One region of the Cupriavidus sp. HY129 genome, then DNA from elsewhere that is predicted to be linked to it. Evidence: riboswitches for the same ligand, from Rfam matches in the RefSeq annotation. Region 1 holds a riboswitch; the other holds the start of a gene.

Region 1 (14,730 bases):
CTGGAGCGCCGCTCGATGCTGGTCGAAGACGCGTGGCTATGCAGTCGGTTCGGCCAGATCTGGCGTGACCTTGGCGACAACGACCGCGCGCTGCCGCTGCTGGAGCAAGCCGTGCAGCTTGGCGAGGGCGAGGGCGATGGCCGGGGCCAGGCTCAGGCACGCGTGCAGCGGGCTGCGTTGCTAGTCGACCTGGCGCGCTTTCCTGAAGCGCTGACCGATTTTCAGCTTGCATTCGCCGCGCGGGACGACTGGGATGCCCGAACCTGGCTGACGGCGGTACGGGCCGCCGTAGGCATGGCGCAGCGCGAAACGGCGCTTGCCTGGTTCGAAAAGGCCCGCGCGCTCGAGGGCGACAAGGGTGCCACCCGGGGCCTTTTCGCGCAGGTGGAAGCCGGCCTGAAGTCGACGCGCCCCAAATGGAAGGTCTGGGGCGTGTGAGCCTATTCTGAATTTGCCAACCCCGGGAAAACGCCATCTGCGAAGATGGCGTTTTTTAATGGCAGAAGCCGAAAGTTACAAGCGCATTAAAAGAAGCGTCGGACAACACCCGACACGAAAATTCATGTGCTTCCGTTACCATGTCGACCATGAACGGACTAAGCCAACTTTTCCCATCCCTGCCACTGGCCCCGAGCGGATTGTTCTGGGTCGGGCTCGCGCTGGTTGGCGCGGGACTGGCCGGCGAGCTATGCCGCCGCTGGCTCGGCTTCCCCCGCATCGTTGGTTATGCGGCCGCGGGGTTGTTCGCGGGCACGCTCGGACGCAGCATCGTCGACGAGAACATGATCGCGCAGACGCGCATCCTGATCGACATGGCGCTCGCGCTGGCGCTGTTCGAGCTTGGCCATCGACTTTCGTTTTCCTGGCTGCGCGCGAACCGCTGGCTGCTGTTCACGAGCGGGGCGGAAAGCCTGCTGACCTGGGGATTGGTGTCCACAGTGTTGCAGTGGCTCGGCGCGTCACCGGCCGTGGCGATTCTCGCGGGCGGTATCGCGGTCAGCACGTCGCCGACCATCGTGCTCCAGCTCAAGAACGAATTGCGCGCCGAAGGTCAGGTAACCGAGCGGCTGATGGCAATGGCGGCCCTGAACAGCATCTACGCCGCTGTCATCGTGCAGGTGGCCACCGGCTGGCTGCATTCCGAATACGGCAACATCGGCGCGGCGCTGCTGCATCCGCTTTACCTGCTGATTGGCTCGTGCCTGCTGGCGTGGGTGGTCGGCAAGGTTGGCCATGCCATTTACGCCCGCATGTCCGCCGACGATCACTACAGCTTCCTGGTGCTGGTTGGTCTGGTCCTGTTCGCGCTGGCGCTGACGCGCGTGCTGAAGCTGTCGATGCCGCTCTCGCTGATGCTGGCCGGCGTGGTCTTCAAGCATCAGGACCGACAGCCGCATGTGTGGCCCACGCACTTCGGCAGCGCGGGCAGCCTGCTGATCATCGTGATGATCGTCTCGCTCGGCTTGCCGCTGACGGCACATGACTGGGCGGTGGGTGGCATGCTGGCCATTGCGCTGGTCGTGATGCGTCACGTTGCCAAGCTCGTTGGCGTGATATCGCTGGGGTCCTTCTCGGGCCTGAGTCTGCGCCAGTGCACGGCGCTCGGCCTGGCGCTGGCTCCGATGTCGGGACTCGCCTATCTTTTGATGAACGACGTCGCCTTGCTGTATCCGGGAACCGGCTCGCCGCTGGCTTCGATCATTCTGTGTGCGCTGGCGATCGAGCAGTTGCTCGGACCCGTCATTGCGGCGTGGGCGCTGCATTATGTCGGCGAAGCGCGTGACAACGGAGGGCGCTGATGTCGCTCGAACCCTTCAAGCATTCCGAAGCCCTGACGTTTGGTGTCGAACTGGAACTGCAGCTCGTCAATCGTCATGACTATGACCTCGCGCCGTTCGCGCCGGACCTGCTCCGGGCGCTCAGGGGCGCGCAACATGCCGGCGACATCAAGCCGGAGATCAGCCCGTCGATGATCGAGATCAGCACGGGGATCTGCCACGACTACGCACAGGCGCTCGAGGAGCTGAGCGTGATGCGGGACCTGATGGTCAATGCGTCACGCGGGCTGAACCTCGGCATCTGCGGCGGCGGCACGCACCCGTTCCAGGTATGGTCCGATCGCACGATTTCCGACTCGCCCCGCTACCAGTACATCTCCGAACTCTACGGCTATCTTGCCAAGCAGTTCACGGTGTTCGGGCAGCACGTGCATATCGGGTGCCCGAGCGCCGACGAGTCGCTGTTCCTGCTGCACGCCATCGGGCGCTACGTCCCGCACTTCATTGCGCTGGCCGCGTCGTCGCCCTATGTGCAGGGTGTGGATACCGGTTTTGCTTCGGCCCGCCTGAATTCGGTGGCGGCATTCCCGATGAGCGGGCGCGCGCCGTTCGTGCTGACCTGGGATGCCTTCAAGGCGTATTTCGACAAGATGCGCGCCACCGGTGTGATCGAGAGCATGAAGGACTTCTATTGGGACATTCGTCCCAAGCCGGAATTCGGCACGATCGAAGTTCGCGTCATGGACACGCCACTGACCGTGCAGCGCGCGTGTGACATCGCAGCCTATATCCAGGCGCTGGCGCGTTACCTGCTGTTGTCGCGGCCATTCATGCCTCAGGAAGACGACTATCTGGTCTACACGTTCAACCGCTTCCAGGCGTGTCGCTTCGGGCTGGAGGGCGAGTATGTGCATCCGAATGAACTGACACGGATGCCGATCGCCGACCATATCCTGTCAATCTGCGATGCGCTTGAGCCACATGCGGAAGCATTGGGTTCGCTGGAGGCGCTATCGAATATTCGCGCGCTGGCGGCGAGTCGCAGCAACGACGCGCATTGGGTGCGCGCCGCCAATCGCGATGCGCACAGCCTGCGCGATATGGTGCGACAGACCTGTGAGCAGTGGGGGGGCTGAGACAAGGCGCTGCGCCGACGTCGCGCAGCGCGCAACTCACGCGCCGTGCGGCACACTTTCCCCATCGCGGCCGGTGACCAGACCGAGCTGCTGATTGGCCGGCACGGCCACGTCGATCAGCTTTGGCCGGGGTAGGTTCAGGCCGCGCATCATCACGATGAACTCGTCGCGTGTACGACCCGCCACCCGGCTGTTGGTGGCGCGCTCCTGACCAATCGTGGACTCCGTGCGGCCCTTGTAGTCATGCGCCGGATACACGCGTGTGTCGTCGGGCAGGCGGAAGAGTTTCTGCGTCAGACTGTCGAACAGCGTGCCCGCATCGCCGGACTGGAAATCGGTGCGGCCGCAGCCGTCGATCAGTAGCGCATCGCCGGTGAAGATGCGGCGCACCACGCCATCGGTGGTGGGCTCCTCCCACAGATAGCTCATGCTGCCCGCGGTATGCCCGGGCGTATGGATGGCCCGTAGCACCTGATTGCCGAAGCGGAGCGTGTCGCCGTCGATGAGTTGCTTCTGCGCGGGCTTGATGTCGCAGCCCGACGGCGCCGCCGTGTGGGCGCCGGTCTGCTGCGCCAGATGCCCGGCCGACGTGATGTGGTCGGCATGGGCATGTGTTTCCACCACCCAGGCCAGCTTGGCGCCGGTGTCGGCAAGTATGCCGAGGTCACGCTCGTACTGGCGGTCCACGGGATCGATCAGCACCGCCTCGTGGGTGTCCGCGTCGATCAGCAGATAGGTGTAGGTGGACGACGTTTCGTCGAAAAGCTGATGGAAGGTCTGCATGGCCGTGTTGTTTTTGGCAAACCGAAGGTGCCTCAATCATACGTCGGCCATCGGTACCTGCAACCCGCGCGGGTAACCGGAGGCACCCGGACTCAGCACTCCACGATATTGACCGCCAGGCCGCCTCGCGCGGTTTCCTTGTACTTGGTCTTCATGTCCGCGCCGGTTTCGCGCATGGTCTTGATGACCGAGTCGAGCGAGACGTAATGCGTGCCGTCGCCGCGCAGGGCCATGCGCGCCGCATTGACCGCCTTGACCGCCGCCATGGCATTGCGTTCGATGCAGGGAATCTGCACCAGTCCACCCACGGGGTCGCAGGTCAGGCCGAGGTTGTGCTCCATGCCGATCTCGGCGGCGTTTTCCACCTGCTCGGGCGTGCCCCCGAGCACGGCCGCCAGCGCCCCGGCCGCCATCGAACAGGCCACGCCGACTTCACCCTGGCATCCGACCTCCGCGCCGGAAATCGACGCGTTGAGCTTGTAGAGCAGACCGATCGCACCCGCCGTCAGCAGGAAATCCACCGCGCCCTGCGGGTTCGCGCCCGGAATGAAGCGGTCGTAGTAGTGCAGCACCGCCGGAATGATGCCCGCCGCGCCATTGGTGGGCGCCGTGACCACGCGGCCACCCGCCGCGTTCTCTTCGTTGACGGCGATTGCGTACAGGTTGACCCAGTCCATGACCGAAAGCGGATCGGACAGGGTGCGCTCGGCGCGTTCGGTCAGGTTGCGATACAGCTCGGGCGCGCGTCGGCGCACCTTGAATGGCCCGGGCAGTTCGCCATCGGTGCGGCAACCGCGTGCCACGCATTGCTGCATCACGTCCCAGATGTGGAGCAGGCCGTCCATGACCTCCTGCTCGGAGCGCCACGTGAGTTCGTTCTCCAGCATGAGCCGGGCAATCGACTTGCCGCTGGCGTGGGCCATGTCGAGCATCGCGCGTCCGCTGCGGAACGGATGCGGCAACTGGCGCTCGGCCGCTTGCAACTGCGTGTTGGGTGCGCCCGCCGTGACGATGAAGCCACCACCCACGGACAGATAGCGGGCCTCGCGTAGTGAGGTGCCGTCCGCATCGTAGGCGTGGAATTTCATCCCGTTGGGATGCTCGGCCATCGCCTCGCGGCGATAGAACGCAATGTGTTCGCGTTCTACGAATGGCACCGTATGCTTGCCGAGCAGCGAGAGCTGGCGGCTCGCGCGCAGCGCGGCGAGCTTGGCGTCGATGGTGTTCGGGTCGACCGTGTCCGGCGCTTCCCCCATCAGGCCCAGGATCACGCCCTTGTCGGTGCCGTGTCCCTTGCCCGTCGCACCCAGCGAGCCATACAACTCCACGCGCACACTGGCCACCTGCGGCAGCAGCCCGTCACGCTCCAGCCCGTGGGCAAACATCAGGGCGGCGCGCATCGGGCCGACGGTATGCGAACTGGACGGGCCAATGCCCACCTTGAACAGATCGAAGACGCTGACTGCCACGGCTGACTCCTGAGATGTGCCGTAAAAGTAAGACTACCCGGCACTCCTGCGCGAGGGCGGTGCCGCAGAGCCGCTTACAAAACGAAGCGAAGCGGTTCTGGCTAGGCGCGCGGCCGCGGACAGTACAAGTGGTACGGCAAGGCCGCGCAACGACGCCAGAATCGTTTTTTAAGCGGGTCTCAGTCTTCAGCGTACTCGCTTAGTGGTACGCACGAGCAGAACAGATTGCGGTCGCCGTACACGTTGTCCGCGCGGCCAACCGGTGGCCAGTACTTCTGCGTGCGCAGCGATGCCACCGGGTAGGCGGCTTCCTCGCGCGTGTACTTGTGGTTCCACTTGTCGCTGACGACCACAGCGGCCGTGTGCGGCGCGTGCCTGAGCGGGTTGTCTTCGCGATCGAAGCTGCCGTCCTCGACACGCGCGATCTCGCCGCGGATGGCGATCATCGCGTCGATGAAGCGGTCGAGCTCGTGCAGTGCCTCGCTCTCGGTCGGCTCGATCATCAGCGTGCCCGGCACCGGGAAGCTCATGGTCGGCGCGTGGAAGCCGTAGTCCATCAGGCGCTTGGCCACGTCCTCGTTGCTGATGCCGGTGGCCTTCTGCAACGGGCGCAGATCCAGGATGCACTCGTGCGCCACCAGGCCGTGCTGGCCCGTGTAGAGCACCGGGAAGTGCGGCGACAGACGCCGGGCCACGTAGTTGGCCGTCAGGATCGCGTTCTCGGTGGCGGCGGTCAGGCCGGCCGAGCCCATCATCGCGATATACATCCACGAAATCGGCAGGATGCTGGCCGAGCCGAACGGCGCGGCCGAGACACCACCGATGCCGTTCTCGTCACGACGATAGCCGACGCTGTCCTGGTTCGGCAGGAAGTCCGCCAGATGCGCGCCCACTGCCACCGGGCCGACGCCCGGGCCGCCACCGCCGTGCGGAATGCAGAACGTCTTGTGCAAGTTCAGGTGGGACACGTCGCCACCGAACTGGCCCGGCGCGGCCACGCCGACCATCGCGTTCATGTTCGCGCCGTCAACGTAGACCTGCCCGCCGTGCTTGTGCACGATGTCGCAGATCTGCTGCACGCCCTGCTCGAACACGCCGTGCGTGGACGGGTAGGTGATCATGATCGCGGCCAGGTTCTTGCTGTGCTGCTCGGCCTTCTTGGCCAGATCTTCCAGATCGACGTTGCCGTTCTCGTCGCAGGCCACCACCACCACCTTCATGCCGGCCATCTGCGCCGACGCCGGGTTGGTGCCGTGCGCGGACGACGGGATCAGGCAGATATCGCGATGGCTTTCGCCACGGCTGGCGTGATAGGCGTGGATGATCAGCAGGCCCGCGTACTCGCCCTGCGAGCCGGCGTTCGGCTGCAGGCTTACCGCGGCGTAGCCGGTGGCGGCGCACAGCATCGCCTCAAGCTGGTCGATCATTTCGCGATAGCCGACGGTCTGGTCGAGCGGCGCGAACGGGTGGATGTTGCTGAACTCGGGCCACGTCACCGGGATCATCTCGCTGGTGGCGTTGAGCTTCATGGTGCAGGAGCCCAGCGGGATCATCGTGCGGTCGAGCGCGAGGTCCTTGTCGGCGAGCGCGCGCAGGTAACGCAGCATCTCGTGCTCGGCGTGGTGCGTGTTGAACACCGGGTGCGTGAGGTACGCGCTCTGGCGCGCCAGCGTCGCCGGGAAGCCGTCCTGCACCGAGGCCTCGATCGTGTCGAAGTCGGGCACGGCCTTGCCGTGCGCGAAGATTTCCCACAGCGCGATCACGTCGTCGCGCGATGCGGTTTCATCGAACGAGATGCCGATGCGCGTGGCGTCCACGTGGCGCAGATTGATGCCACGGGCCGTCGCCGATGCGTGGAACGCGTCGGTGTTGAAGCCGGTCTCCAGCGTCAGCGTGTCGAAGAACGTAGCGTTCAGCGGCGTGTGACCCAGCGTCTTCAGGCCGGCGGCCAGCGTGGCGGTCAGGCGATGCACGCGCTGGGCGATGCGCTTGAGGCCCTGCGGACCATGGTAGACCGCATACATCGACGCCATCACGGCCAGCAAGACCTGCGCCGTACAGATGTTCGACGTCGCCTTCTCGCGACGGATGTGCTGTTCGCGCGTCTGCAGCGCCAGGCGATAGGCCTTGTTGCCTTGCGCGTCGATCGTCACACCGACCAGACGGCCCGGCATCGAGCGCTTGAATTCATCTTTCACGGCCATGTAGCCCGCGTGCGGGCCACCGAAGCCGAGCGGCACGCCAAAGCGCTGCGAGTTGCCCACAGTCACGTCTGCGCCCCATTCGCCCGGCGCGGCGATCAGCGTCAGCGCCAGCAGGTCGGCAGCGGCCACGACGCGACCACCGGAGGCGTGCACGGCTTCGGCAATTGCGCGGTAGTCGGCCACATCGCCATTCACGCCCGGGTATTGCAGGAGCACGCCAAAGGCATGGGCCTGCGCGGCGTCAGCGGCGGGGCCGACCTTGACCTCGATGCCGAGCGGCAGGGCGCGCGTGCGAACCACTTCCAGCGTTTGCGGCAGGACGTCTTCAGCCACGTAGAACGTGTTAGATGCGTGCTTGTTCACGCGCTGCAGCAGCGTCATCGCCTCGGCGGCGGCGGTGCCTTCGTCGAGCATCGACGCGTTGGCGATATCCAGGCCGGTCAGATCGGTGATCATCTGCTGGAAGTTCAGCATCGCTTCCAGACGGCCTTGCGAGATTTCGGGCTGGTACGGCGTGTACGCGGTGTACCACGCCGGGTTCTCGAAGATGTTGCGCAGGATGACGCCCGGCGTGAGCGTGTTGTAGTAGCCCTGGCCAATGAAGCTCTTGAGCACACGGTTCTTGCCCGCCAGCGCGCGCAGGCGGCCGAGCGCGGCCTCCTCGGTCAGCGGTGCGGTGAATTCGCCCAGCGACATGCCGTCACGGCGGCGGATCGCGGCGGGTACCACGGCGTCGATCAGCGCGGCGCGGCTCTCGAAACCGAGCACCTTGAGCATGTGTTGCTGTTCGGCGGAATCGGGGCCGATATGACGGGCGGCGAAGGCGTCGCGCGCCTCCAGTTCGGCCAGCGTGGGCCGGGCACCTTGGGCGGCAGCGTTCATGGGGAGCGGGGCGTTCATGGCAAGGAATCTCGTGGGGGGCGCGGCGGCAGGTGGTCAGCCTGGCCGCCGCGTTTGCGGCATCGAATCAGTCAGGGTGTCGGGGCTCAGGCGCCGACGCTGGCCTTGTAGGCGTCGGCACTCATCAGGCCGTTCACGTCGTCGCTGTTGGCCGGCTTCAGCTTGAACAGCCAGGCGTCGAACGCATTGGCGTTGACCGATTCCGGCGAGGCCGAGGCGGCTTCGTTCACGGCGATCACTTCGCCAGCCACCGGGGCGTAGATGTCGGAGGCGGCCTTTACCGATTCCACCACGGCAAGCGCGTCACCGGCGCCGACCGACTTGCCCACTTCGGGCAGTTCCAGGAAGACGATGTCGCCGAGCGCGTCCTGCGCGTGATCGGTGATGCCGATCGTCAGCGTGCCGTCGGACTCGACGCGCACCCATTCGTGCGACTCGGTGTACTTCAGGTCAGCGGGGAAATTCATTGAGGTTCTCCGGAATGCAGTGTGTTTCTTGTTTCAGGCATCCCCCTGGCTGGCCCGCCGGGGGAATGTAAGGGCGACCGTTGGTGTGAAGCCGGGCGATGCCTCAGCTCACGAGTGCCTTGCCATTGCGCACAAACGGCAGTTTAACCACAGTCGCGGTCAGTTTGCGGTCGCGAATCTCCACCTGCACCTCGGTGCCGGGGGCAATGTCGCGGGGAAGGCGGGCAAAGGCGATTGATTGCGCCAGCGACGGGCTGAACGTGCCGCTGGTGATTTCGCCGTCGCCGGCCGGGGTGATGACTTTCTGGTGCGCGCGCAGCACGCCACCCTTGTCTCGCAGGATCAGGCCGGCGAAGGTCTTTTGCTGGCCACTGGCCAGCAGCGCCGACTTGCCGATGAAGTTGCGCTCGCTTTGCAGGTCGACGGTCCACGACAGTCCCGCATCGAGCGGCGAGGTGTGGATATCCATGTCCTGGCCGTACAGGTTCATGCCGGCTTCCAGCCGCAGCGTGTCGCGCGCGCCGAGTCCGGCGGGACGCACGCCCGAGGCGGACAGCTTTTCCCAGATGCCCGCGACGTTCTCCGCCGGCACAACGAGTTCGAAGCCATCTTCACCGGTGTAGCCGGTACGGGCCACCATCAGTTCACCCATCTCGGCGTCGTGCACCACCACCGCGTTGAAAGGCTTGAGCGTGTCGGCGGGCTGGGTCGACGGGAATGCGTCGTACACCTTCTGGCGCGCGTTCGGACCCTGCACTGCAACAATGGCCAGCTTGCTCACGCCGGCCGGGGCCACGTCGCCACGGCGCGGGGTGATCGTCACGCCGCTGCCGGTGGCCGTGTTGCGGGACTGGATCCATTCGATGTCGCCGACGGCCGTGCTGGCGTTGACCACCAGGCGGAACCGGTCCTCGGCAAAGAAGTAGACGATCAGGTCGTCGATGACGCCGCCTTTCTCGTCGAGCATGCACGAATAGAGCGCCTTGCCCGGCGTTTGCAGCTTGTCGATGTTGTTGGCCAGCAGGCCGCGCAGGAAGGCGCGCGTGTGGGTGCCGCTCAGGTCCACCACGCACATGTGGGAGACGTCGAACATGCCGGCGTCGGCGCGTACCGCGTTGTGTTCCTCGATCTGGGAGCCGTAGTTGACGGGCATGTCCCAACCGCCGAAGTCGACCATGCGGGCGCCGAGGGCGCGGTGGATGGCGTTGAGGGGCGTGGCCTGGAGCGTCATGGATGTCCTTGGGGGCGCTCGGTTCGAAAACCGTGGTTCGAAAACGAAAAAAGGGTCATCCGCCGCAGCGTCCGGTCGCGCCAATGCGCTACCAGTCCGCTGCCGCGGATGACCCCTCTGTCCTCGATACCTGAGAGATTACGAAGCGTGGTGCTTCGTGCGCCCCTTCGGTGGACATGCTCACCATTGCCTTGCAATAGCGGATGTCGCTCTCCAGAGTGCGGCATGCATTGTGTGCATGTTGCATGCCGATCCAGCCAGTCCATGGTGCCTGAGAGTTTTCGGGTGATACCCCTTCGGCGGCGCAATCGCTGCGCGCTCTCCCGGCCGGATGCGCGTGAATGTACGGGACCGGTCTGCCTTTGTCAAACCTCGTGCGGCAGGCCCGGTCCCGTGCGTGGTCGCCCGTTGCGGGCGGCCCTCGCCAACCTGTCAGTGGCCGTCATCGCGCCCGGTAACAGGCCCTTGATGAGCGGCCCTGGGACAACCCTTAGTGACCCTTGGTCGTGACGTTACCGATCACGCCACCCACGGCGGCGCCGCCGAGCGTGCCCAGCGGGCTGCCTTCGGTCAGTACGGCGCCACCCACGGCACCGACGCCCGCGCCGATCGCCGTGTTGCGCTGCTTCGGCGTCATGTCGGCGCAGCCGCCAAAGGCAGCAAGCGTGACACCAATCAGTGTGAGCTTCGAAATCGTGCGGAACGTAGTCATATGGCCTCCAGTGCTTTGTTGTCGACATGCGGTACTGCCACGCGCGCCAGCCATACCGGCACGCTGTGAAAAGTGAGAGGCCGATGCCGTGCCCGGGTGCCCGCGGCTTACGATTGTTACGGGCTCGAAACGCTTGCCGTAGGACGGTCTCCGACACACGTGCAGGGTGCGACCAGACACGAGGCGCGTGACACGAGGCACGTGTTAACATCGCCAGCTTTGGCGCACCGGCTCCGGTGTGCTTCATCCGCGCCTTTTCGGCCGATCCTGGCCAATCCTCATCAAAGATCACATGTCCCACGGGCTCAATTCCGCGCAATCCGAAGCCGTTCGCTATCTCGACGGGCCATGCCTCGTCCTGGCGGGTGCCGGATCGGGCAAGACGCGCGTGATCACGCAGAAGATCGCGCACCTGATCGAGGACAAGGGGTTCGAGCCGCGCCACATCGCCGCCGTCACGTTCACCAACAAGGCGGCCAAGGAGATGCAGGAGCGCATCGGCAAGCTGATGGAGGGCAAGACCACGCGCGAGGGCAAGCGGATTCCGCTCAAGCAACTCACGGTCTGCACGTTCCATTCGCTCGGCGTGCAGATCCTGCGCATGGAAGCCGAGCACCTTGGCCTGAAGCCGCAGTTCTCGATCATGGATTCCGATGACTGCTTCGGTCTGGTGCAGGAGCAGCTTGGCACCACGGACAAGAAGCTGATCCGCAGCGTGCAGAGCACGATCTCGCTGTGGAAAAACGGCATGATCGACCCGGAGACGGCGCTCGCGCAGGCGAGCGATGCCGACGAGCACCAGGCCGCGATGGTGTATCGCAATTACGTGGCCACGCTGCACGCTTACCAGGCGGTGGACTTCGACGACCTGATCCGCCTGCCCGCCGAACTGTTCGCGCGCGACGAAGCCGTGCAACTGAAGTGGCAGAACCGCCTGCGTTACTTCCTCGTCGACGAGTACCAGGACACCAACGCGTGCCAGTACCAGTTGCTCAAGCTGCTGGCCGGTGGGTCGCATCTGCGCGCGCCGGCATTCACCGCAGTGGGTGATGACGATCAGGCGATCTATGGCTGGCGTGGCGCCACGCTCGACAACCTGCGCCTGCTGCAGTCCGATTTCCCGAGTCTGAAGGTGGTCAAGCTCGAACAGAACTACCGTTCGACCGTGCGGATTCTGGAAGCAGCCAACGCGGTGATCGCCAACAACCCGAAGCTGTTCGACAAGAAGCTGTGGTCGGAACATGGCATGGGCGATCCGATCGCGATCCACCCGATGAACGACGAGGAGCACGAGGCAGAGTCGGTGGTGTTCCGGCTGTCCGCGCACAAGTTCGAGCGGCGCGCGCAGTTCCGTGACTACGCAATCCTTTATCGCGGCAATCACCAGGCCCGGCTGTTCGAACAGATCCTGCGCCGCGAGCGCATTCCGTATGTGCTCTCCGGCGGCCAGAGCTTCTTCGACAAGGCCGAGATCAAGGACATCTGCGCGTACCTGCGCCTGATCGCCAACCCCGACGACGATCCCGCATTCATCCGCGCGATCACCACGCCGCGTCGTGGCGTAGGCAACACCACGCTCGAAGTGCTCGGCACGTTCGCAGGCCAGGCCAAGGTATCGCTGTTCGAGGCGGCCATGATGGGTGGCATCGAGGCGAAGCTGCAGCCGCGCCAGCTTGAGCCGCTGCGCACGTTCAGCGAGTCGATGGTGCGGCTGGCCGATCGTGCGAAGACGGACCCGGCCACGGTGGTGCTCGACGATCTCATGGAAGGTATCCACTACGAGGCCTACCTCTACGACACCTTCGATGAACGGCAGGCGCAATCACGCTGGACCAACACGCTCGAATTCCTCGACTGGCTCAAACGCAAGGGCACGCGTCCCGAGCCGGAAGGCGAGGGCGCGGCCACCGGATTCGACACCGCCGATGGTTTCGGCGACGAAGGCAAGAACCTGCTCGAACTTACGCAGACCGTGGCGCTGATGAGCATGCTGGAAGGCCGCGAGGAAGATCCCGATGCGGTGCGACTGTCGACGCTGCACGCGTCGAAGGGGCTCGAGTACCCGCACGTGTTCCTGGTCGGCGTGGAAGAGGGCATCCTGCCTCACTCGCGCGAGGACGAGGAAATGGGCGACGAGAAGATCGAGGAGGAGCGCCGCCTGATGTATGTGGGCATCACGCGCGCGCAGCGCAGTCTGCAGATCAGCTGGTGCAAGAAGCGCAAGCGCGCCCGCGATACGTATGCGTGCGAGCCGTCGCGTTTCATCGCCGAGATGAAGCTGGAGGACGACCCCGCCCCGAAGGACGAGACCCCGGCCATGAGCCCGAAGGATCGTCTGGCCGGGCTCAAGGCGCTGCTCGGCAAGCCTGCGGCGGGGTGATTGATACAAGCCGGACAAGCTTCGGGATGACCGTCTCTCTACGATTGGCGTGCGCGCTTTCGTCTCGGCGTCTGTCGCGACACATCGCGCCTACCCTTCGGTTTGCGGTGTGTGCTGGGCGCATGCGAGCCCGGCTTCTTCCCTGTTGAGCGCTCCCGGATGCGGCAGCACCGGGGGCGTTTTTTTCCGCCTCTCGCAGCTTGTGGCGTTCTGAGCACGTATCAAGTTTGATACAAAACCGGCATCGCTTGTAATGGGCAAGCTGGTACATTGGGTGCTCCATCCGGCCGCGGTTCCGCGGCCGTTCCCATCTGCAAGCTCGCCCATGGACCTGTCCCCCGCCCTGCCAATCCGCCTGCTGATCGTCGACGACGACCCACAAATCCGGGCCATGCTGGCCGAATACCTCGCCACATTCGGCATGGAGGCCGATGGTGCCGAAGGCGGCACTGCCATGCGTGCGGCGATGTCGAAGCAGGAATACGACCTCGTCATCCTGGACCTCTCGCTGCCCGGCGAGAACGGCCTGACGTTGTGCCGCGAAATCCGGGAGTCCAGCAACCTGCCTGTGATCATGCTGACCGCGCGGGCGGAACTGGCCGATCGCGTGGTGGGACTCGAGGTGGGCGCGGACGACTACGTGACTAAGCCGTTCGAGATGCGCGAGCTGGTGGCGCGCATCCATACCGTGCTGCGTCGCAGCCGTGCCGACGTGCGACGTCCGGCACCGGCCGCGCCCGGGCATGAAGTCCGGTTCGCGGCATGGCGACTGAACACCACGCTGCGCCAGCTGGTGGATGCCGAGGACACGGTGGTGCCGCTTTCCAACGCGGAATTCCGGCTGCTGCTGACATTCATCGAGCATCCCAATCGCGTGCTCGATCGCGAGATGCTGATCAACACCGCGCGTGGGCGCGATCTGGACGTGTTCGATCGCAGCATCGACCTGTTGGTGTCCCGTCTGCGCCAGAAGCTGCGTGACGATCCGCGCGACTCGGCACTGATCCGCACCGTGCGCGGCGAAGGGTACGTCTTCACGGGCACCGTGGAGCACTGACGGCATGGCAGCGCAGATGCCGCCATCGGCGGACGATCCACCAATGGTGCGGCCAGAATTGCGTTCCAGCACATTGGAGACGCCCCGAAGGCGCTTCGATTCGATGTTCGTGCGGCTGTTCTTCGTGATGGCCGCGATCATGCTTGCCGTTCACGTGCTGGGCGTGACCGTGATCGAGGGGTTCTTCCCGCGCCCGGGTTCGGAGCGCTACATGGAACGGATGCGCCGCGCCGCGTCGGAAGCCGAGGCGGCCGGCCACCCGTTGCCTGCGCCACTGCCGGGCGCGCTGGCGTCGCTCAGCCATCCGCACGGACCGCCACCGCCGCCCAACGCCAATGACGACGATGACGACGGCGACAACGACGGGCCCCCGCTGCATCCCGACGCATTCCGCATGCAGAAAGGTGGCGTGCTCATGCCACCCGGACCCCCTGGGCCGCCTGGGCCACCGTCCGGTTTCCATATCCGAGGTATCTGGCCGCCGCACCTGGGCATGTTGTTCCAGCTCGTGGCCATCCTGATTGCATCGTGGGTTGGCGCGCGTCTGCTGGCGCGGCCCGTGCAGCAACTGGCCAGTGGTGCGAACCGGCTGGCGCAGGACGTCCACGCGCCA
Region 2 (14,730 bases), on a different replicon from region 1:
TGTTCCCGGCATCGCCGCCGCCCAGGAATTCCCGGCCAAACCCGTACGCATCATCGTGCCGTATCCACCGGGCGGCACCACCGACATGGTGGCGCGCCTGATCGGCGACCAGCTCGCGATCCAGTGGAAGCAAACCGTCCTCGTCGACAACCGTCCCGGCGCGGGTGGCATCGTCGGCACCGGCACGGCGGCCAAGTCCCCGGCCGACGGGTACACGCTGCTGATGGGCTCGGTGGGCGAGTTCGGCATCAACCCGACGCTGTACAAGAAGCTGCCCTACGACGCCGCCGCCGACTTCGTGCCGGTGACGATGGTCGCCAAGGTGCCGAACGTGGTCGTGGTGTCACCGGCCTTCGCCGAGCGCGCCCATGTGCAGACGCTGGGCGAACTGATCGCCTATCTGAAGGCGCATCCGAAACACGTGAACATGGCATCGGCCGGCAATGGCACCTCCACGCACCTCGCGGGCGAACTGTTCCAGCGCATGACTGGCACGGAGATGAGCCACGTCGCCTACAAGGGCAGCAGCCCGGCCATCGCCGACCTGATGGGCGGCAGCGTCGACGTGATGTTCGACAACCTGCCGGCTTCGCTGCCGTTCATCCGTTCGGGCAAGCTCAAGGCGCTGGCGGTGACCACGCCGGCACGCTCGTCGGCGTTGCCCAATGTGCCAACCGTCGCCGCCGCCGGCCCGGTGCCAGGCTTCGACGCCAGCCCGTGGTTCGGTCTGCTCGCACCGCGTGGTACCTCTGCAGCCGTGGCGCAGAAGATTAGCCAGGACCTGACGCGCGTGCTCGGCGAGCCCGCCGTGCAGGCCAAGATGCGCGAACTCGGCGCCGAACCGGCACCGAGCACGCCCGATGCCTTCGCCGAGGTTCTGAAGAAGGATCGCCAGAAGTGGGGCGACATCGTCCGACTGTCCGGCGCCTCGGTGGACTGAAAACCACCTACGTTATTCCAACTGCCTTTCCGCGCGTCCCCGCGCGGCATCTCATCATGATTTCCAACGTCACCTCGCTCGTATCCCTTAGCCTCGGCACCGAAGCCGCCACGCGGCTCTCGCAACTGGTGGCCACACCCACGCTGCCGACCGGCAAGCTGGGTCACCCCACGCGCGCCGAGATCGCTCATGCGCTGAACCTGGTGCTGTTCGCCGGCATCCTGGATCGCGTGCCCACCGGCAAGGCCTACACGGAGGATGTAGCGGCCGCGGGCGGCAAGGTGCACTTCGACCACGGCGCGCTGCGCACCGTGCGCTGGCAGGAGAACGGCGCGTTGCCCGCAGGCGAGGCAGCCTTCACGCGTATCCTGCGCCCGCTCGGCTACCGCCTCAATGGCACGTATCCGCTCGACCGCATCGGCATGACGGGCCGCTCGTATGCCCACGCCGATGCGCCGGAGGAAATCGCGCAGTTCTTCCTCAGCGAATTCCATCCCGAGCGCTATAGCGAGGAATTCCAGCAAGCCGTGAGCCACGTCGTCGGCAACTCCGTCGATCCGCTCACGCCGCGCGCGCAGTCGCTACTGTGGGAACTGGAACGTGACGGCGCGCTGCCGCTGGCCGATGCCGGGGAGCTGATCGACCTGCTGGCCGGCTGCTTCGCGCGTCAGCACGCCACACCGCATCTGAACGACTACGAACGCCTGCTGGCCGAGTCGTCCGAGATGGCGTGGATCGCCACCGAAGGGAATGCATTCAACCACGCCACCGACCGCGTGGAGGACGTCTTCGCGGTATCGGACGAACAGAAGCGTGTGGGCCGCCCTATGAAGGAAAAGGTCGAGGTGTCGCAAAGCGGCCGCGTGAAGCAGACCGCGTTCCGCGCCGATCCGGTTCGCCGCGCGTTCGTTGGCGCCAGCGGTGACGAGGTGGTGCGCGAGGTACCGGGTTCGTTCTACGAGTTCATCACGCGCGATCGCTACGTCGACGAGGCACAGGCCATCACGCGCACGGACCTGGGCTTCGACGCCGGCAATGCGCAGGGCATCTTCAAGATGACCGCCGCGGCCTGCTGAAGCACGACGTCCGCAACCACGAGCGCGCCATGACCGCCTACCCCTTCGTTCCCGCGCTACGCGAGCCGCAAGGCTCGCCGATCCGCGAGCTGTTCAAGTATCTCTCCGACCCGGAGATGATCTCGTTCGCTGGCGGCTATCCGTCCGCCGCGTTGTTCGACGTGGAAGGCATCGGCGCGGCATCCGCGCAGGCATTGCGTGAACGTCCTGCCGAGTGCCTGCAGTACGGTGCGACGGAGGGCACGCCTGCGCTGCGCCAGGCGCTGGCGGCCCTGATGGCGGAGCGTGGCGCGGCCGTCGCCCTGGACGAACTGCTGGTCACCAGCGGCTCGCAGCAGGGCTTCGATTTTCTCGTGCGCGCGCTGGTGGAGCCGGGCAGCCTTGTGCTGGTGGAAGAACCCACCTACTCGGCCACGCTGCAGGCACTGCGGCTGGCCGGCGCTGACGTGCGCGGCGTGCCGTCTGACCATGACGGCATGAACGTCGACGCACTGGAGGCGATGCTCGCGGACGCGCCGGCACGTCCGCGCATGATCTACACGGTGCCGACCTTCGCCAATCCAACCGGCGCCACGCTGTCACCCGCGCGCCGGCTTCAATTGCTGGAACTGGTGGCACAGCACGGGATCGTGCTGGTCGAGGACGATCCTTACGGCGCGCTGTGCTTCGACGGTCCGCCGCCGCCGTCGCTGCTCGCGCTTTGCAATCAGGTACCCGGCGCGCGCCCGTGGCTCGTGCATCTCGCGAGCCTGTCGAAGACGCTGGCGCCAGGACTGCGGCTGGGCTGGATGGTGGCCGCGCCGGAGATCGTGCGTCGCGCGGTGATCGCCAAGCAGGTGTCGGACCTGTGCACGCCGCCATGGCTGCAACTGACCGCCGCGCACTACCTTCAGGCCGGAAACCTGCCCGCGCAGGTCGGGCGGGAAGTGGCGGTCTACCGCGACAAGCGCGATCGGCTGACGACGGCGTTGCGCCAGGCGTTCGGCACGCGCATCCGGTTTGCGGATCCCGCCGGTGGCATGTTCCTGTGGGTATCCGTGGATGGCATCGACGACGCGGCGGCGCTGCTGCCCCATGCCATCGCAGAGAAAGTGCTGTTCGTGCCGGGTGCCGGCTTTTATGCCGAGCGTCGCGCGCGCCCCGCGTTCCGGCTGTCGTTCGTGGGCGCCGATCCGGCGCAGATCGAGGAAGGCGTGGCGCGGCTTGCCCGGGCCGCGGCGCGTGCCGGGGTATCCGTCATCAATCCGGCCTGAGCCAGGCGCTCAGATATCGAGCGTGCCGACGAAGCCGAACTCGACCGGCGTCTTCGCATAGAACAGGCGGATGTCTTCGTGACGCAGGCGCTCCAGCAGCGCCTCCACCTCTTCGACCGTGGCAACCACAGTCACCTCTTCCGGCCGATCGGCAAGTTCGATGAAGTGCCAGGAGTGGAAGCGATGGTCGTGCCCGATTCCCTCCGCCGCCACCGTGTGCGTGGCGCCGCGAATCTGCATCTCCCGCATCACCTGCATCAGCCAGTGCGATAGCTGCTTGCCGTGATAGCGCCGACCTTCCTGGGTGTAGAAGGTGAGTTGATAGCCCTGCATGACATCTCCCTGCGGGTCCGGATTGGCCAGAAGCTGGAGCCCCCCACGTGGCAGTTTCATCGTATGCCAGGTGACTGCAATGGTCCAAGACCAGCCGCTGGGCCGCGAGCGCCCGACACCCCCTGGGAAACCCAGTGTTGAGAATGGCTCTCATTCTGAGTTAGGATGCCGCCATCGCCCCTTGCGGGGCTCATTGCCGGAGAAGTTCATGCAGAAGATTGCCGCTTTCCTCGTTGCCGGAGTGTTCTCGACCGCCGCTTTCGCCGGCGCCAACTGCGCCAAGCACCCGAAATCCGAATGGATGCCGGAAGCCGATGCCAAGGCCAAGATCCAGGAACAGGGCTACAACATCAAGAAGTTCAAGGTGGACGGCAATTGCTACGAGATCTACGGCACGACCAAGGATGGCAAGAAGGCCGAGATCTACTTCGACACCAAGACGCTTGAAATCGTCAAATCGGAAATCGGCAGCTAAGCATGTCGGCGCCCGCGGACCGGACGAACGCCCCCGACACGATTCGCGTCTGGGACGTGGTCGTGCGCTTCACGCACTGGAGCGTGGCGGCCATCGTCTGCTTTGACCTCGTCCAGGACTCCGGAGACAAGGTGCACCGGACCCTCGGCTACATCGCCGCGGGGCTGGTGCTGTTCCGGGTCTTGTGGGGCTTCATCGGCAGCCAGCCTGCGCGTTTCCGCACATGGCTGCCACGTCCGTCCGCCATGCTGGCTTATGGCAAGGCACTGGTCGCCGGCCGCGCGCCGCGGTATGTCAGCCATACGCCGCTGGGCGCCGTCGCCATGCTGGCCATGTGGGCGCTGATCCTGGCGCTGGCGGTCACCGGCTGGATCTCGCGTCTCGATGCGTTCTGGGGCGAGGATTTGCCAGTCGACATCCATCGCTGGCTGGCGAACGGGCTGCTGGCGCTGGTGATCCTGCATGTGGCCGCGGCCATCGTCATGAGCATCAAGGGCCGCGAGAACCTCGTCGCTGCCATGATCACGGGGCGCAAGCCAGGTGATCCGCACCGCTAGCGGATTTATATGGCATAGTTGCCATCGTTTTACCCCGCGTGTATCGGGAGAGTCTGTGCCAGCCGCCCGGCCGACACAGCGCCGAAGGAGCAACCGCCCCGGAAACTCTCAGGCAAAAGGACCGGTACCCGCCATTGAACTCTGAAGAACCCCGGCTTGCACGTCAGCCGGCGGTACCGAAGGAGCAAGCGGCACGCGTATTGTTCGTGTGCCGCGAATCTCTCAGGTCAAGGACAGAGGGGGCGTCCGCAACCGCGCATGGTGCGCGGCGGACTGCCATCCCACGACGTCCTGAAAGACCTTCGACATGAAATCCATTGCAGTGATCGGCGGCGGCATCACCGGCGCCACGACGGCCTACGCCCTGGCCAAACGCGGGTTCTCCGTCACCCTGTTCGAACGGCACCGCTATGCGGCCATGGAAACCTCGTTCGCCAACGGCGGACAGCTCTCCGCCTCCAACGCGGAAGTCTGGACGCACTGGTCCACGCTGGCCAAGGGCCTGAAGTGGATGCTGCGCAATGACGCGCCGCTGCTCGTCAATCCGCGTCCGACCTGGCACAAGCTGAGCTGGTTCGCCGAGTTCATCGCATCGATCCCGCATTACCGCCGCAACACGGTGGAGACCACGCGGCTTGCCATTGCCGCGCGCCAGCACCTGTTTGCGTGGGCGGAGGCGGAGGGCATCGACTTCGACCTCAAGCGGCGCGGCATCCTGCATATCTATCGGGACAAGGCGGGCTTCGATCACGCAGGGCAAGTCTCGAAGCTGCTCACCGAAGGCGGACTCGAACGGCGCGCGGTGACCCCGGACGAGATGCGAAGCATCGAGCCGACGCTGGCAGGCCGGTACTACGGCGGCTACTACACCGAAAGCGACTCTACCGGCGACATCCACAAGTTCACCACTGGTATCGCTGCGGCGGCGCGCAGACTGGGCGTGCAGATGCTCTACAACCAGGACGTGAGCGCCGTGTCGACCAGCGGCCGGCGAGTGACGATCGTCTCGGCTGACGATGGCCAGACGACATCACGCGAATTCGACGCCGTGGTCGTCTGCGCCGGCGTTGCCAGCCGCGAATTCGCGCGCCAACTCGGAGACCGCGTGAACATCTACCCGGTCAAGGGCTATTCGATCACGGTCAACCTCAACGACGCCGAAAGCCAGGCCTCGGCGCCCACGGTCAGCCTGCTCGACGACGAAACCAAGCTTGTCACCAGCCGTCTGGGCGTGGACCGATTCCGCATAGCCGGCACCGCAGAGTTCAATGGCGTCGACCGCGACATCCGCGCCGATCGCATCCGTCCGCTGATCGACTGGGTCCATGCTTGCTTCCCCGGCGTCAGCACCCGCAGCGTGGTGCCCTGGGCGGGGTTGCGACCGATGATGCCAAACATGATGCCGCGCGTCGGTCGGGGCCATGCCGCTAACGTGTTCTACAACACAGGGCATGGGCATCTGGGCTGGACGCTGTCCGCCGTGACGGCCGAGATGGTGGGGGATGTCGTGCGCCACGCCGCTACGGAGCAGCAAGGGCGCGTGGGCGTTGGCGGATTGGTGGTGGGCAACGGCTGAGGGAAGCCTTTCTTTCCGGGCGTAGAAACGAAAAAAGCCCCGCTTGCGCGGGGCTTTTCGAATCTGGTGCCCAGAAGAGGACTCGGTCACCCATGCGCGACCCCGGGTTGCGCTTGCAAGCGCAACCTTTTCTCGTCCTCGCGAAAGGCCCTCAAGGGCCTTTCTTTCCGGGCGGAGAACGAAAAAAGCCCCGCTTGCGCGGGGCTTTTCGAATCTGGTGCCCAGAAGAGGACTCGAACCTCCACAGTGTTGCCACCGCTAGGACCTGAACCTAGTGCGTCTACCAATTCCGCCATCTGGGCGATGCGAGCCGCGAATTCTACAGAAGCCTGTGGAATTTGCAAGCCCCTGTGTGAATTCTCGCGAATTCATTCCGGGTCAGTTGCCGCGCAGTTCCAGGTAGAGCCCGCCATCGACCACGTAGCGGTTCCGGCCCGCCCGCTTGGCGCGGTACATGGCGCTGTCGGCGCGATGCAGCAGTGGCTCGAGGCGCGGCGCGTCGGGCACGGCGCAGACCGCGCCGACGCTGATCGTCACGAACGGCTGCACCGGCGTGCCGTGGTGGGGAATGCCCAGCTCGCGCACCGCTGCCACCATCCGGCGCGCGATGGTTCTCGTCTCCTCGGACGTGGAATCCGGCAGCACCACGGCAAACTCCTCGCCACCCAGGCGGGCGCAAAACTGCGTGCCGTCGAGCACGCAGGTCAAGGCCGTCGCGACCTGCCGCAGGCACTCATCGCCACGCGGATGGCCATAGAGATCGTTGAACTGCTTGAACAGGTCGACATCCAGAATCAGCAGGCCGATTTCCGTGCCGCGTTCGTAGGCGCGTGTCACCGCGGCATGCGACTCGCGCTGGAAGTAGCGGCGATTCGGAATGCCGGTCAGGGCATCGACGTCGAGGTCCGCCTGGGCGCGCGACAACTCCTGCGCGGTCTGCCCAAGCTGCATGGCCAGCGCCTGCTCGCGCGACTGATAGCGGCTGATGTCGCGCATGAACACGAGCCTGCCGATTGGCTTGCCATCCATCCGGCAAACGGGCTCCACCGTCAGTTCGTACTGCGCGCCCTGGGGAATCCCGGGATTCGTGCCGACGTCTTCGGCCGTGGTCGGCAAAGACAGCAAGTCCTGCCACGTGGCAGGCGCCACCTCGCCTTGCGCCAGTTCCGGCAACATGCGCGCCGCCGCGGGGTTGAACTCGACGATGGTGCCGTCCAGGCCGAGGATCACGCAGCCTTCGCGGATAGTGTCGAAAACACGCAGCCGCGCGTAGTGCCCGACATCGTCCAGATGCGATCGCAGCGCACAGAACCAGACCAGCACCGTCATGACCGAGAACGTGGCCGGTGTGAGATCACCGCCGAGCGGGCCGGTCAGGCGTTCCAGATAGGCGAGATGAAAGACCAGCGGCAGCGCCAGGCCGCACGCCAGGATGTTCCGTCCGCGCACCGACAACGCCGCGTTCGGCACCTTGGCCGTGATGAGGAAGTACAGGCTCAGTCCGAGCAGCGCATAGGTCCACGCCGCCATGATCGTGTAGCCGATGCCGTGGTGGAACACAGCGCCGGGTGATACACCGGGGGGCATCAGTTCGATCGAGGTCCAGACCAGATGGTGGCGCTCATTGGTAAACACGAGCACGACCGACAGGACGGCCGCCATCACGGGCACCCATAGCTTCGACCAGGGCACCACGAAATGCGGCCGGCTGACATGGATCATCGCCACGAGCCAGCCAATTGGCACGGCCACGATCCCGAGGTACTGGAGCTTGGCCCAGAAGATCCGCCCAGCCATGTCCGATTCGCTGATCTCGAGCAGCCGTCCGCCGCTCCAGACCACCACGCCCCCGGCCAGCAGCAGGAACGCCCTGACCGTAGGGTCGTCACGGCGCGGCCAGGCGGCAATGGCCATGCCCACGCTGCACACCACGGCGATGGTCAGACAAAGGACGAGAGGATACGATGGCATGGAAGGTCGGCCGAACCAGATCGGGGCCCCGACTGGCTGTGCGGGGCGAACCATTATAGGCTTGCGCAGTCCGACACTGGCGCGGCGCCCGGTGGCGCCGCCAATGCACAACACATCCGGAAAACCGAACGTGCCAATCATTCTCCTGGGGCTGGCGTTACTGGCTGCCTTTGTCTACGGCGTCGTGCAGCTCTACCTGAAAGTAGCCGCCGCTTACGGCGCGATCGCCGGCACCGCCGCAGTGGTTGCGCTGCTTGCCGCCCTGACCGCGCTGGCCGTGCGCTGGCTGCAACGCTATCGGGCCATCCACGGCAAGCGTGTCAACGGCGAGCGAGTGCTCGCGCTGACCGGAGACTGGGGTAGCCTGAGGCTGGACGCCGAGCGCAAGAACGGTGTCCTGGAGATGAATGGCCGGCGTGTCGTGCTGATCTTCGCCGATATCGGCGAGGCCCGCGCCGTTGCCGCCGATGGCAAGTGGCACATTGCGCTGACGCTGCACCACCACACGCCCGCAGACTGGAAGATCCCCGTCGCGGACGGCAGCACCGCCAACCGCTGGAGCAAGATCTTCACGCTGGCGGCAGCGCAGAAACTCTAGAAATCGCTGTTATCTTCACAAGGAGCCTCCGCATGACTCGATCGAACCGCCAATTGAAGCGACTGACCACCGCCAGTGCTGTCGCGCTCGTCGCCATGGTGGCCGGTTGCGCGTCGCAACCGCCGGCAGAGCCGATTCCGAACCCGGGCCCCCAGGGTGGCCGTGGCACGCCGGAGGGTTGCCAGGCCGACAAGCTGGGCGACGAGGCGCTGATCGGCAAGACCGAAGCCGAGGCCGCCGCCCTGCTCAAGGGCTGTGCCTGGCGCTTCGGCAGCCGCGACGGCCAGAGCCTGCCGGCCACGATGGACTACAACCCGCAGCGCCGGTCCATCGACGTGGTGGGCGGCAAGGTCACCGCCGTTCGTCGGGGCTAACTTCGGGGAGACTTCGCGGATGCCTTCGCGGCTAACTGCGCGGATGCCCTGGTGACTAATCTCGCCGCCAGGGCAGTACCGCATCGGGTAACGCGGCCGCTACTTCGAGCGGCTGCGGTCCGCGCCGTACGTATCCATGATGATCATCGTGCGATCCAGCACCCCGTTATCGTCGAAGTAGGCGCTGAAATGCGCCGGCACGTAGCCGGGCAGGTACATGCGGTACGACCACGCCTCGCGCTTCATCAACGGGTAGTACTGAATTGGCTCGCGCGGCATGCCCCAACGTTCCAGAACGTCCCGCTTGGTCCAGGCGTTGGGCTGCGCCTTGTAGATTTCGGCCTCGGTCAGCATCTGCCGGAACGCGATCAGCTTGCCCGATCCATCGAAATCGGCCGCGTAAACGTCATACCCGTAGGGCTGCTTCGAGTAGATCCAGCGCAGCGTGCCGTCGGCAAGCTGATGCGTCTCGGTGGGCTTGCCAAATGTGTCGCTCACGGCCGACTGCGGACTCCCGATCATCTTCTGCCCGGTCTCCACGGGTTGCAGCGACGCACATGCGCTCAAGACCAGGGCGGCGATCCCCATCCAGACGGGTAAACGAAGTTGCATGGTTGGCTCCGGTATCGGTGAGACTCTCGTGCCCAGCATACTCCACTTGGACTGCTTGAGCGCGTATCTCGCCTGCTACGTAAACACCGGATCGCCAGGGTTTATTCCGCAGGACACATAGCCCGTCATGCCCGTGCCGGGCGCATCGGCGCGCGCGCGATCGCCCGATCGTCAATCGGCCAGTGCAGCGCGGCGGCAATCACCCCCAGTGCCATCGCCCCCATCCAGACCAGGTCATAGGACCGCGTCAGCTCGAACACCACCCCACCCAGCCACACGCCCAGGAACGAGCCGAGCTGGTGGCCGAAGAAGACGAAGCCGAACAGCGTGGTGATGTAGCGCACGCCGAATACCTGGGAGACGATGCCGCTGGTCAGCGGCACGGTGCCGAGCCACAGGAAGCCCATCACCGCTGCGAACGCATACAGGCTTATCGGGCTCAGGGGCAGCAGCACGAACAGGGCCATTGCCGACGTACGCGCCAGGTAGATGCCGGCTAGCAGGTACTTCCGCGTATGCCGCCCGCCCAGCCAGCCGAACGCATAGGTGCCGAAGATATTGGCCAGCGCGATGATGGCCAGCGCGGCCATGCCGTCAGCGGGCTGCAGCCCCTTGTCGCGCAGGTAGGCGGGCAGATGGTTGGCGATAAAGGCCAATTGGAAGCCACATGCCAGGAAGCCGAGGTTGAGCAGCCAGAAGCCCGAGTGGCTGAAAGCCTCGCGGATGGCGGCCAGCATCGGCATCGGTGGCTGGCCGCCGGTAGCAGCATCGGATGCCGGGACGCGATCGCGGAACGGCAACGCGAACGGGATCAACACCGCCGCGCATACCGCCAGCACCATCAGCGCATTCGTCCAGCCGGCGAACGACAACAGCGCCTGCGCGGATGGAACCATCAGGAACTGGCCGATGCCACCGATTGCCCCGGCGATGCCCAGCGTGCGGCTGCGGTCCTCTGGCGGCACCATGCGGCTCAGCGCGCCATAGACCACGCCGAAGGTCGTGCCAGACTGCGCCACGCCGATGCAAACCCCGGCGACCAGCACGAATGCCGGCGCGCTCGTGATCACCGCCATCCCGTAGAGGCCCAGCGCGTACAGCACCAGACCGGCCAGCATCACCTTCCAGGAGCCGAACCGGTCGGCCACCATGCCGGTGAATGGTTGCGCGATGCCCCAGGTCAGGTTTTGCACGGCCATGGCGAAGCCGATCGACTCGCGCGTCCAGCCTCGGTCGCCGATGATCGGCAGCAGGAACAGCCCTTGCACGTGCCGCGCGCCCAGCGCCAGCCCCATGACCAGCCCGCCGGCCAGCAACAGGAAGACGGTATCGCGCCACCATGGCGCAGGGGCCGCGGGCTGAGATGCGGCGCGAGTATGGGAGCGGGGAGCGTTGGTCATGCTGTCGGTCGGAGGAAGGCCTTGAATGCCCTCCATTTCATGTGCTCCGGTGCGGCGATTCAACCGACATTTCGGGCGTTTTGCCATGCGCCACACGCATGGCAAGAGATGGCGAGCCATGCTGTAATGGCGCCATTCGCCCCTGCCACAGCCATACGCCCCCGTCATGTCCGAACCGCTCGCCCGGATGTTTTCCCTCGATCTGCTCAAGGGCTTCGTCGCCGTAGGCCGGCGCATGAGCATCACGCAAGCCGCCGAGGACCTCTGCCTGACCCAGTCGGCCGTCAGCCGCCAGGTCCGGGCGCTCGAAGAGCAGCTTCAGGTCCGGCTGTTTATCCGGCGGCACCGGGGTGTCGCGTTCACGCCGGAAGGCGAGCGGCTGTTCCGCAGCGCCGACGGCGCCTTGCTGCAACTGCAAAACGTGGCGGCGGAGCTTCGCAAGCGCGATGGCCGGCAACCCGTGACGGTAACGGCCAGCATTGGCGTGGCGGGCCTCTGGCTGTTGCCGCGGCTGGGCTCGCTGCAGCGCCAGTACCCTGGCCTGGACGTGCGACTGTCCGCCAACAACCAGATCAGCGATCTGCGTGCCGATGGCATCGATCTGGCGATCCGCTATTGCCCGGCATCGGCGGCGCCGCCCCTTGCCGTCCATCTGTTCGACGAGACCATCGCCCCGGTGGCGAACCCCTCGATGGGCGCCCACCTCGTGACGACGCCCGAGGCGCTGGCGGAACTGCCGTTGATCGAGTTCGATGATCCACGCCCATGGCTGCACTGGCGCAACTGGCTCGGTGCGCAAGGCTACCGCCAGGCCAGCCGCCGCGGCATCCTGCGCTTCAACCAGTACGATCAGGTGATCCATGCAGCGCTGGCCGGGCAAGGCGTGGCGCTTGGCCGCCTCGAACTGATCCAGTCGTGGATCGACGGCGGCCAACTGGTGGTTGCCGCGACCGGTGGTGCGGCCATGCCCAGCCCCAACGCCTTCTGGCTGATTCACGCCAGAGAGCAACCGCGCGAGGACGTCCGGCGTGTGGCGGAATGGATCCGGAGTGAAGCCGCCGGCATAGCCGCGACTGGTGGCGCCAGCCACTCACCCCCCGCACCCCCAATCCCTACTTTGGTGGGGCAAGCAAACCCGCCGTCAAGAAACGGGCGTCTGATCCGATAAGATGGTCGACGGTCGCCGAATGGCGTCCGGCGTGTTGATGTGGAGCCACCATGGACCCCCTTTCGTTCGAGTTCGTGACTGTCGAGGAAGCCAAGAAGGTACTCGACGGGAATATGCCGCCTGCCGCGCGGACCGACTGGACCGAGATGCGCCAGCCCTCGGATGCCACGGAACAGGCGCTGACATCCGAAGCACTCAGATGGCTCGCCCAGTTGCCGCGTGAAGTCCGGCCGCTCGAACTGTTCCACACCTATCCGCGCATTGCCAATCAGTTGGCCAGGCTAGCCGCCCCGGCCGCTGTATCAGCATTCCTCGCCGACCTGCTGATCGACAAGCGTGGCGACCGGCAGGGCTTTCCAGGCGGTATCGCGCCGGAGCTTTCGAAGCTTCAGGAGCATCTGCTGCAACTGCTCCAGTCCCCCGACGCCACCGCCTGACACACCACGGATCCCCTCGGCTACAGCTCATCCTCCAGCGGCAGGAGTCCCAGAAAGTCGATGCCGATGTGCTGCCACACGCTCATGCCGGGCTCCTTGTCGTTGGTGACTTCCTTGCCCTGCTCCATCGTTGTCCACGTCAGGCCTTCCTGACCCGCTGCATCGGTACGCACCCCAATGCGCCACGCGATCTCGGGCAGCCGCTTGTCCACGTCGGACACGAACCAGGCAGCCAGCGTGGGGCTGTCGAGCACGACCCCCATCTCGGTATTGAGCCGGCTCGATCGCGGGTCCAGGTTCGGGGAGCCCACGAACAGGAACCGCCGGTCGACGACATAGGCCTTGGCGTGAAGGGTTGCGCGGCTCGATGTGAAAGTGCGAGCGTGTCTGCCACGATCTTGCGTCAAACCGGTGCTGGCGGTGGGCTTGAGTTCGTACAGTTCGATTCCGGCGTGGAGCAGCGCCAGACGGCGTGGCGCGTATCCCGCATGGACCGCGGAAACATCCGTGGCCGCGAACGAGTTGGTCAGCACCCGCACCTTGACGCCGCGTTTGACGATGGCAGCCAGCCATTTCTCGGTGTCGTCGTCTGGCACGAAGTACGGCGAGATCAACACCAGTTCGGTCTGCGCCGCCTCCATCAGCGCCCGCAGGCGGGGAATGGCGTGGGTCGACGGATCGTCGGGATCGTTCTCGATCTTGTCAGGCGAGTCGGCAATCACGCGCGCGCTGCCGATGTGGCCCGGCAGATGACCCACTTCGATGCCGCGCGCCAGCCCCGAGTCCAGCAGCTCCTGCACGAAAGGACTGGCACGAGCGATGTCTCCCTTTGCCTCGACTTCCTTGCGAAAGCGTCGCAGTTCCTCCGGTGCTTCCTTGCCCTCGGGCACCAGCGCTGCCACCGGATACGCGCTCTCGCTGTTCCAGTACTGGTCGAACACCTTGCTGGCGACCTGCACGACGGGCCCGGCGACCATCACATCCAGGTCGCTGAAATCAACGTCGGGTCGGGCCGAGAAGTACGCATCGCCGATATTCCGGCCACCGACCACGCCCACGAGGTTGTCCGCCACCATCAGCTTGTTGTGCATGCGCCGGTCAAGGCGGCCGAAATCGACCATCATCTCGGCCCAGCGCGCGGAGCGGCTGGCAAACGGGTTGAACAGCCGGGTCTCGATGTTCGGATGGGCATCAAGCGCCGCCCAGAGCTTGTCCTGATTGGTGGAATGCAGGTCGTCGATCAGCACGCGCACCCGCACGCCACGGTCGGCGGCATCGATCAACTCTCCGAGCAGGGCGCTGCCCGTGGTATCCGCATCAAAGGAGTAGTACTGGAGATCGAGCGTCTTGCGCGCCGCGCGCGCCAACGCCATGCGGACCGCCAGCGCATCAGGCCCCGAACCCAGCGGATAGAAGATCGATTGACCCGGATTCCGCGCCAGTCGTGGCGCCAGGGAAGTGGCCAGCAACGTGTCGCTGGTATCGGTCGACGCGTAGCTCGGCGTGCGGTCAGGATGCGCAGGCAGACTGGCGCAACCTGCCAGCACCAGGATGCAAGCCGACAGGCAGGCCGACAGGAACCGGGGGCCAACGCTCGTACTCCGTTGTTGCAACGCCTGCGCCATGGCGACCCCCAGGTGGTTGGTTCACTGCTGCGCGACGCTCTTCCGCGCCGGCTCGCGATAGTAGCCACGCACGATCTGCTGCGCTACGGGCAGCCTGGCGCTAACCGGGGCCGGAAACCGCACGATCGCGTCGAAGCGGTCCACGTCCACCGGCTCGAACAGCACGCGCGGCTCGAACTGCGACAGGTCGACGAACCGCATGTCGCCATAGCGCCGCAGCGTCCGGCCAGCTTCTTCCATGAAGTCCTCGCAAGCCTGCCGCGCCACCTTGATCAGGCGCGCCTCGACATCCTCGGGGTCCACACCCACCTCCAGCGGAATGCGCACGGTATCGA

What was found. Region 1 has a riboswitch for glycine ahead of gcvT (glycine cleavage system aminomethyltransferase GcvT). Riboswitches for the same ligand answer to the same signal wherever they lie in the genome.
Region 2: linked by a shared signal. The riboswitch ahead of K6G35_RS20985 (D-amino acid dehydrogenase) and the one ahead of gcvT (glycine cleavage system aminomethyltransferase GcvT) in region 1 are both predicted to bind glycine.

What each region holds. Positions count from the first base shown of each region.
Region 1 is NZ_CP083254.1:3,418,404-3,433,133, reverse strand. Features, by position in the region: gene K6G35_RS15825 (hypothetical protein) at 1-438, shown strand, start outside; gene K6G35_RS15820 (cation:proton antiporter) at 579-1,799, shown strand; gene K6G35_RS15815 (YbdK family carboxylate-amine ligase) at 1,799-2,914, shown strand; gene K6G35_RS15810 (MBL fold metallo-hydrolase) at 2,951-3,697, opposite strand; gene K6G35_RS15805 (L-serine ammonia-lyase) at 3,790-5,166, opposite strand; gene gcvP (aminomethyl-transferring glycine dehydrogenase) at 5,346-8,270, opposite strand; gene gcvH (glycine cleavage system protein GcvH) at 8,357-8,737, opposite strand; gene gcvT (glycine cleavage system aminomethyltransferase GcvT) at 8,841-9,968, opposite strand; glycine riboswitch at 10,076-10,195, opposite strand; glycine riboswitch at 10,217-10,304, opposite strand; gene K6G35_RS15785 (YMGG-like glycine zipper-containing protein) at 10,459-10,680, opposite strand; gene K6G35_RS15780 (UvrD-helicase domain-containing protein) at 10,973-13,060, shown strand; gene K6G35_RS15775 (response regulator) at 13,386-14,117, shown strand; gene K6G35_RS15770 (ATP-binding protein) at 14,122-14,730, shown strand, end outside.
Region 2 is NZ_CP083255.1:1,021,396-1,036,125, reverse strand. Features, by position in the region: gene K6G35_RS21015 (Bug family tripartite tricarboxylate transporter substrate binding protein) at 1-940, shown strand, start outside; gene K6G35_RS21010 (DUF1338 domain-containing protein) at 997-2,016, shown strand; gene K6G35_RS21005 (aminotransferase-like domain-containing protein) at 2,046-3,269, shown strand; gene K6G35_RS21000 (DUF190 domain-containing protein) at 3,279-3,602, opposite strand; gene K6G35_RS20995 (PepSY domain-containing protein) at 3,811-4,077, shown strand; gene K6G35_RS20990 (cytochrome b/b6 domain-containing protein) at 4,080-4,634, shown strand; glycine riboswitch at 4,669-4,768, shown strand; gene K6G35_RS20985 (D-amino acid dehydrogenase) at 4,942-6,210, shown strand; tRNA gene K6G35_RS20980 (tRNA-Leu) at 6,426-6,512, opposite strand; gene K6G35_RS20975 (diguanylate cyclase domain-containing protein) at 6,589-8,181, opposite strand; gene K6G35_RS20970 (hypothetical protein) at 8,312-8,779, shown strand; gene K6G35_RS20965 (hypothetical protein) at 8,812-9,153, shown strand; gene K6G35_RS20960 (hypothetical protein) at 9,253-9,765, opposite strand; gene K6G35_RS20955 (MFS transporter) at 9,891-11,165, opposite strand; gene K6G35_RS20950 (LysR substrate-binding domain-containing protein) at 11,332-12,333, shown strand; gene K6G35_RS20945 (hypothetical protein) at 12,384-12,770, shown strand; gene K6G35_RS20940 (phospholipase D family protein) at 12,791-14,395, opposite strand; gene K6G35_RS20935 (mechanosensitive ion channel family protein) at 14,417-14,730, opposite strand, start outside.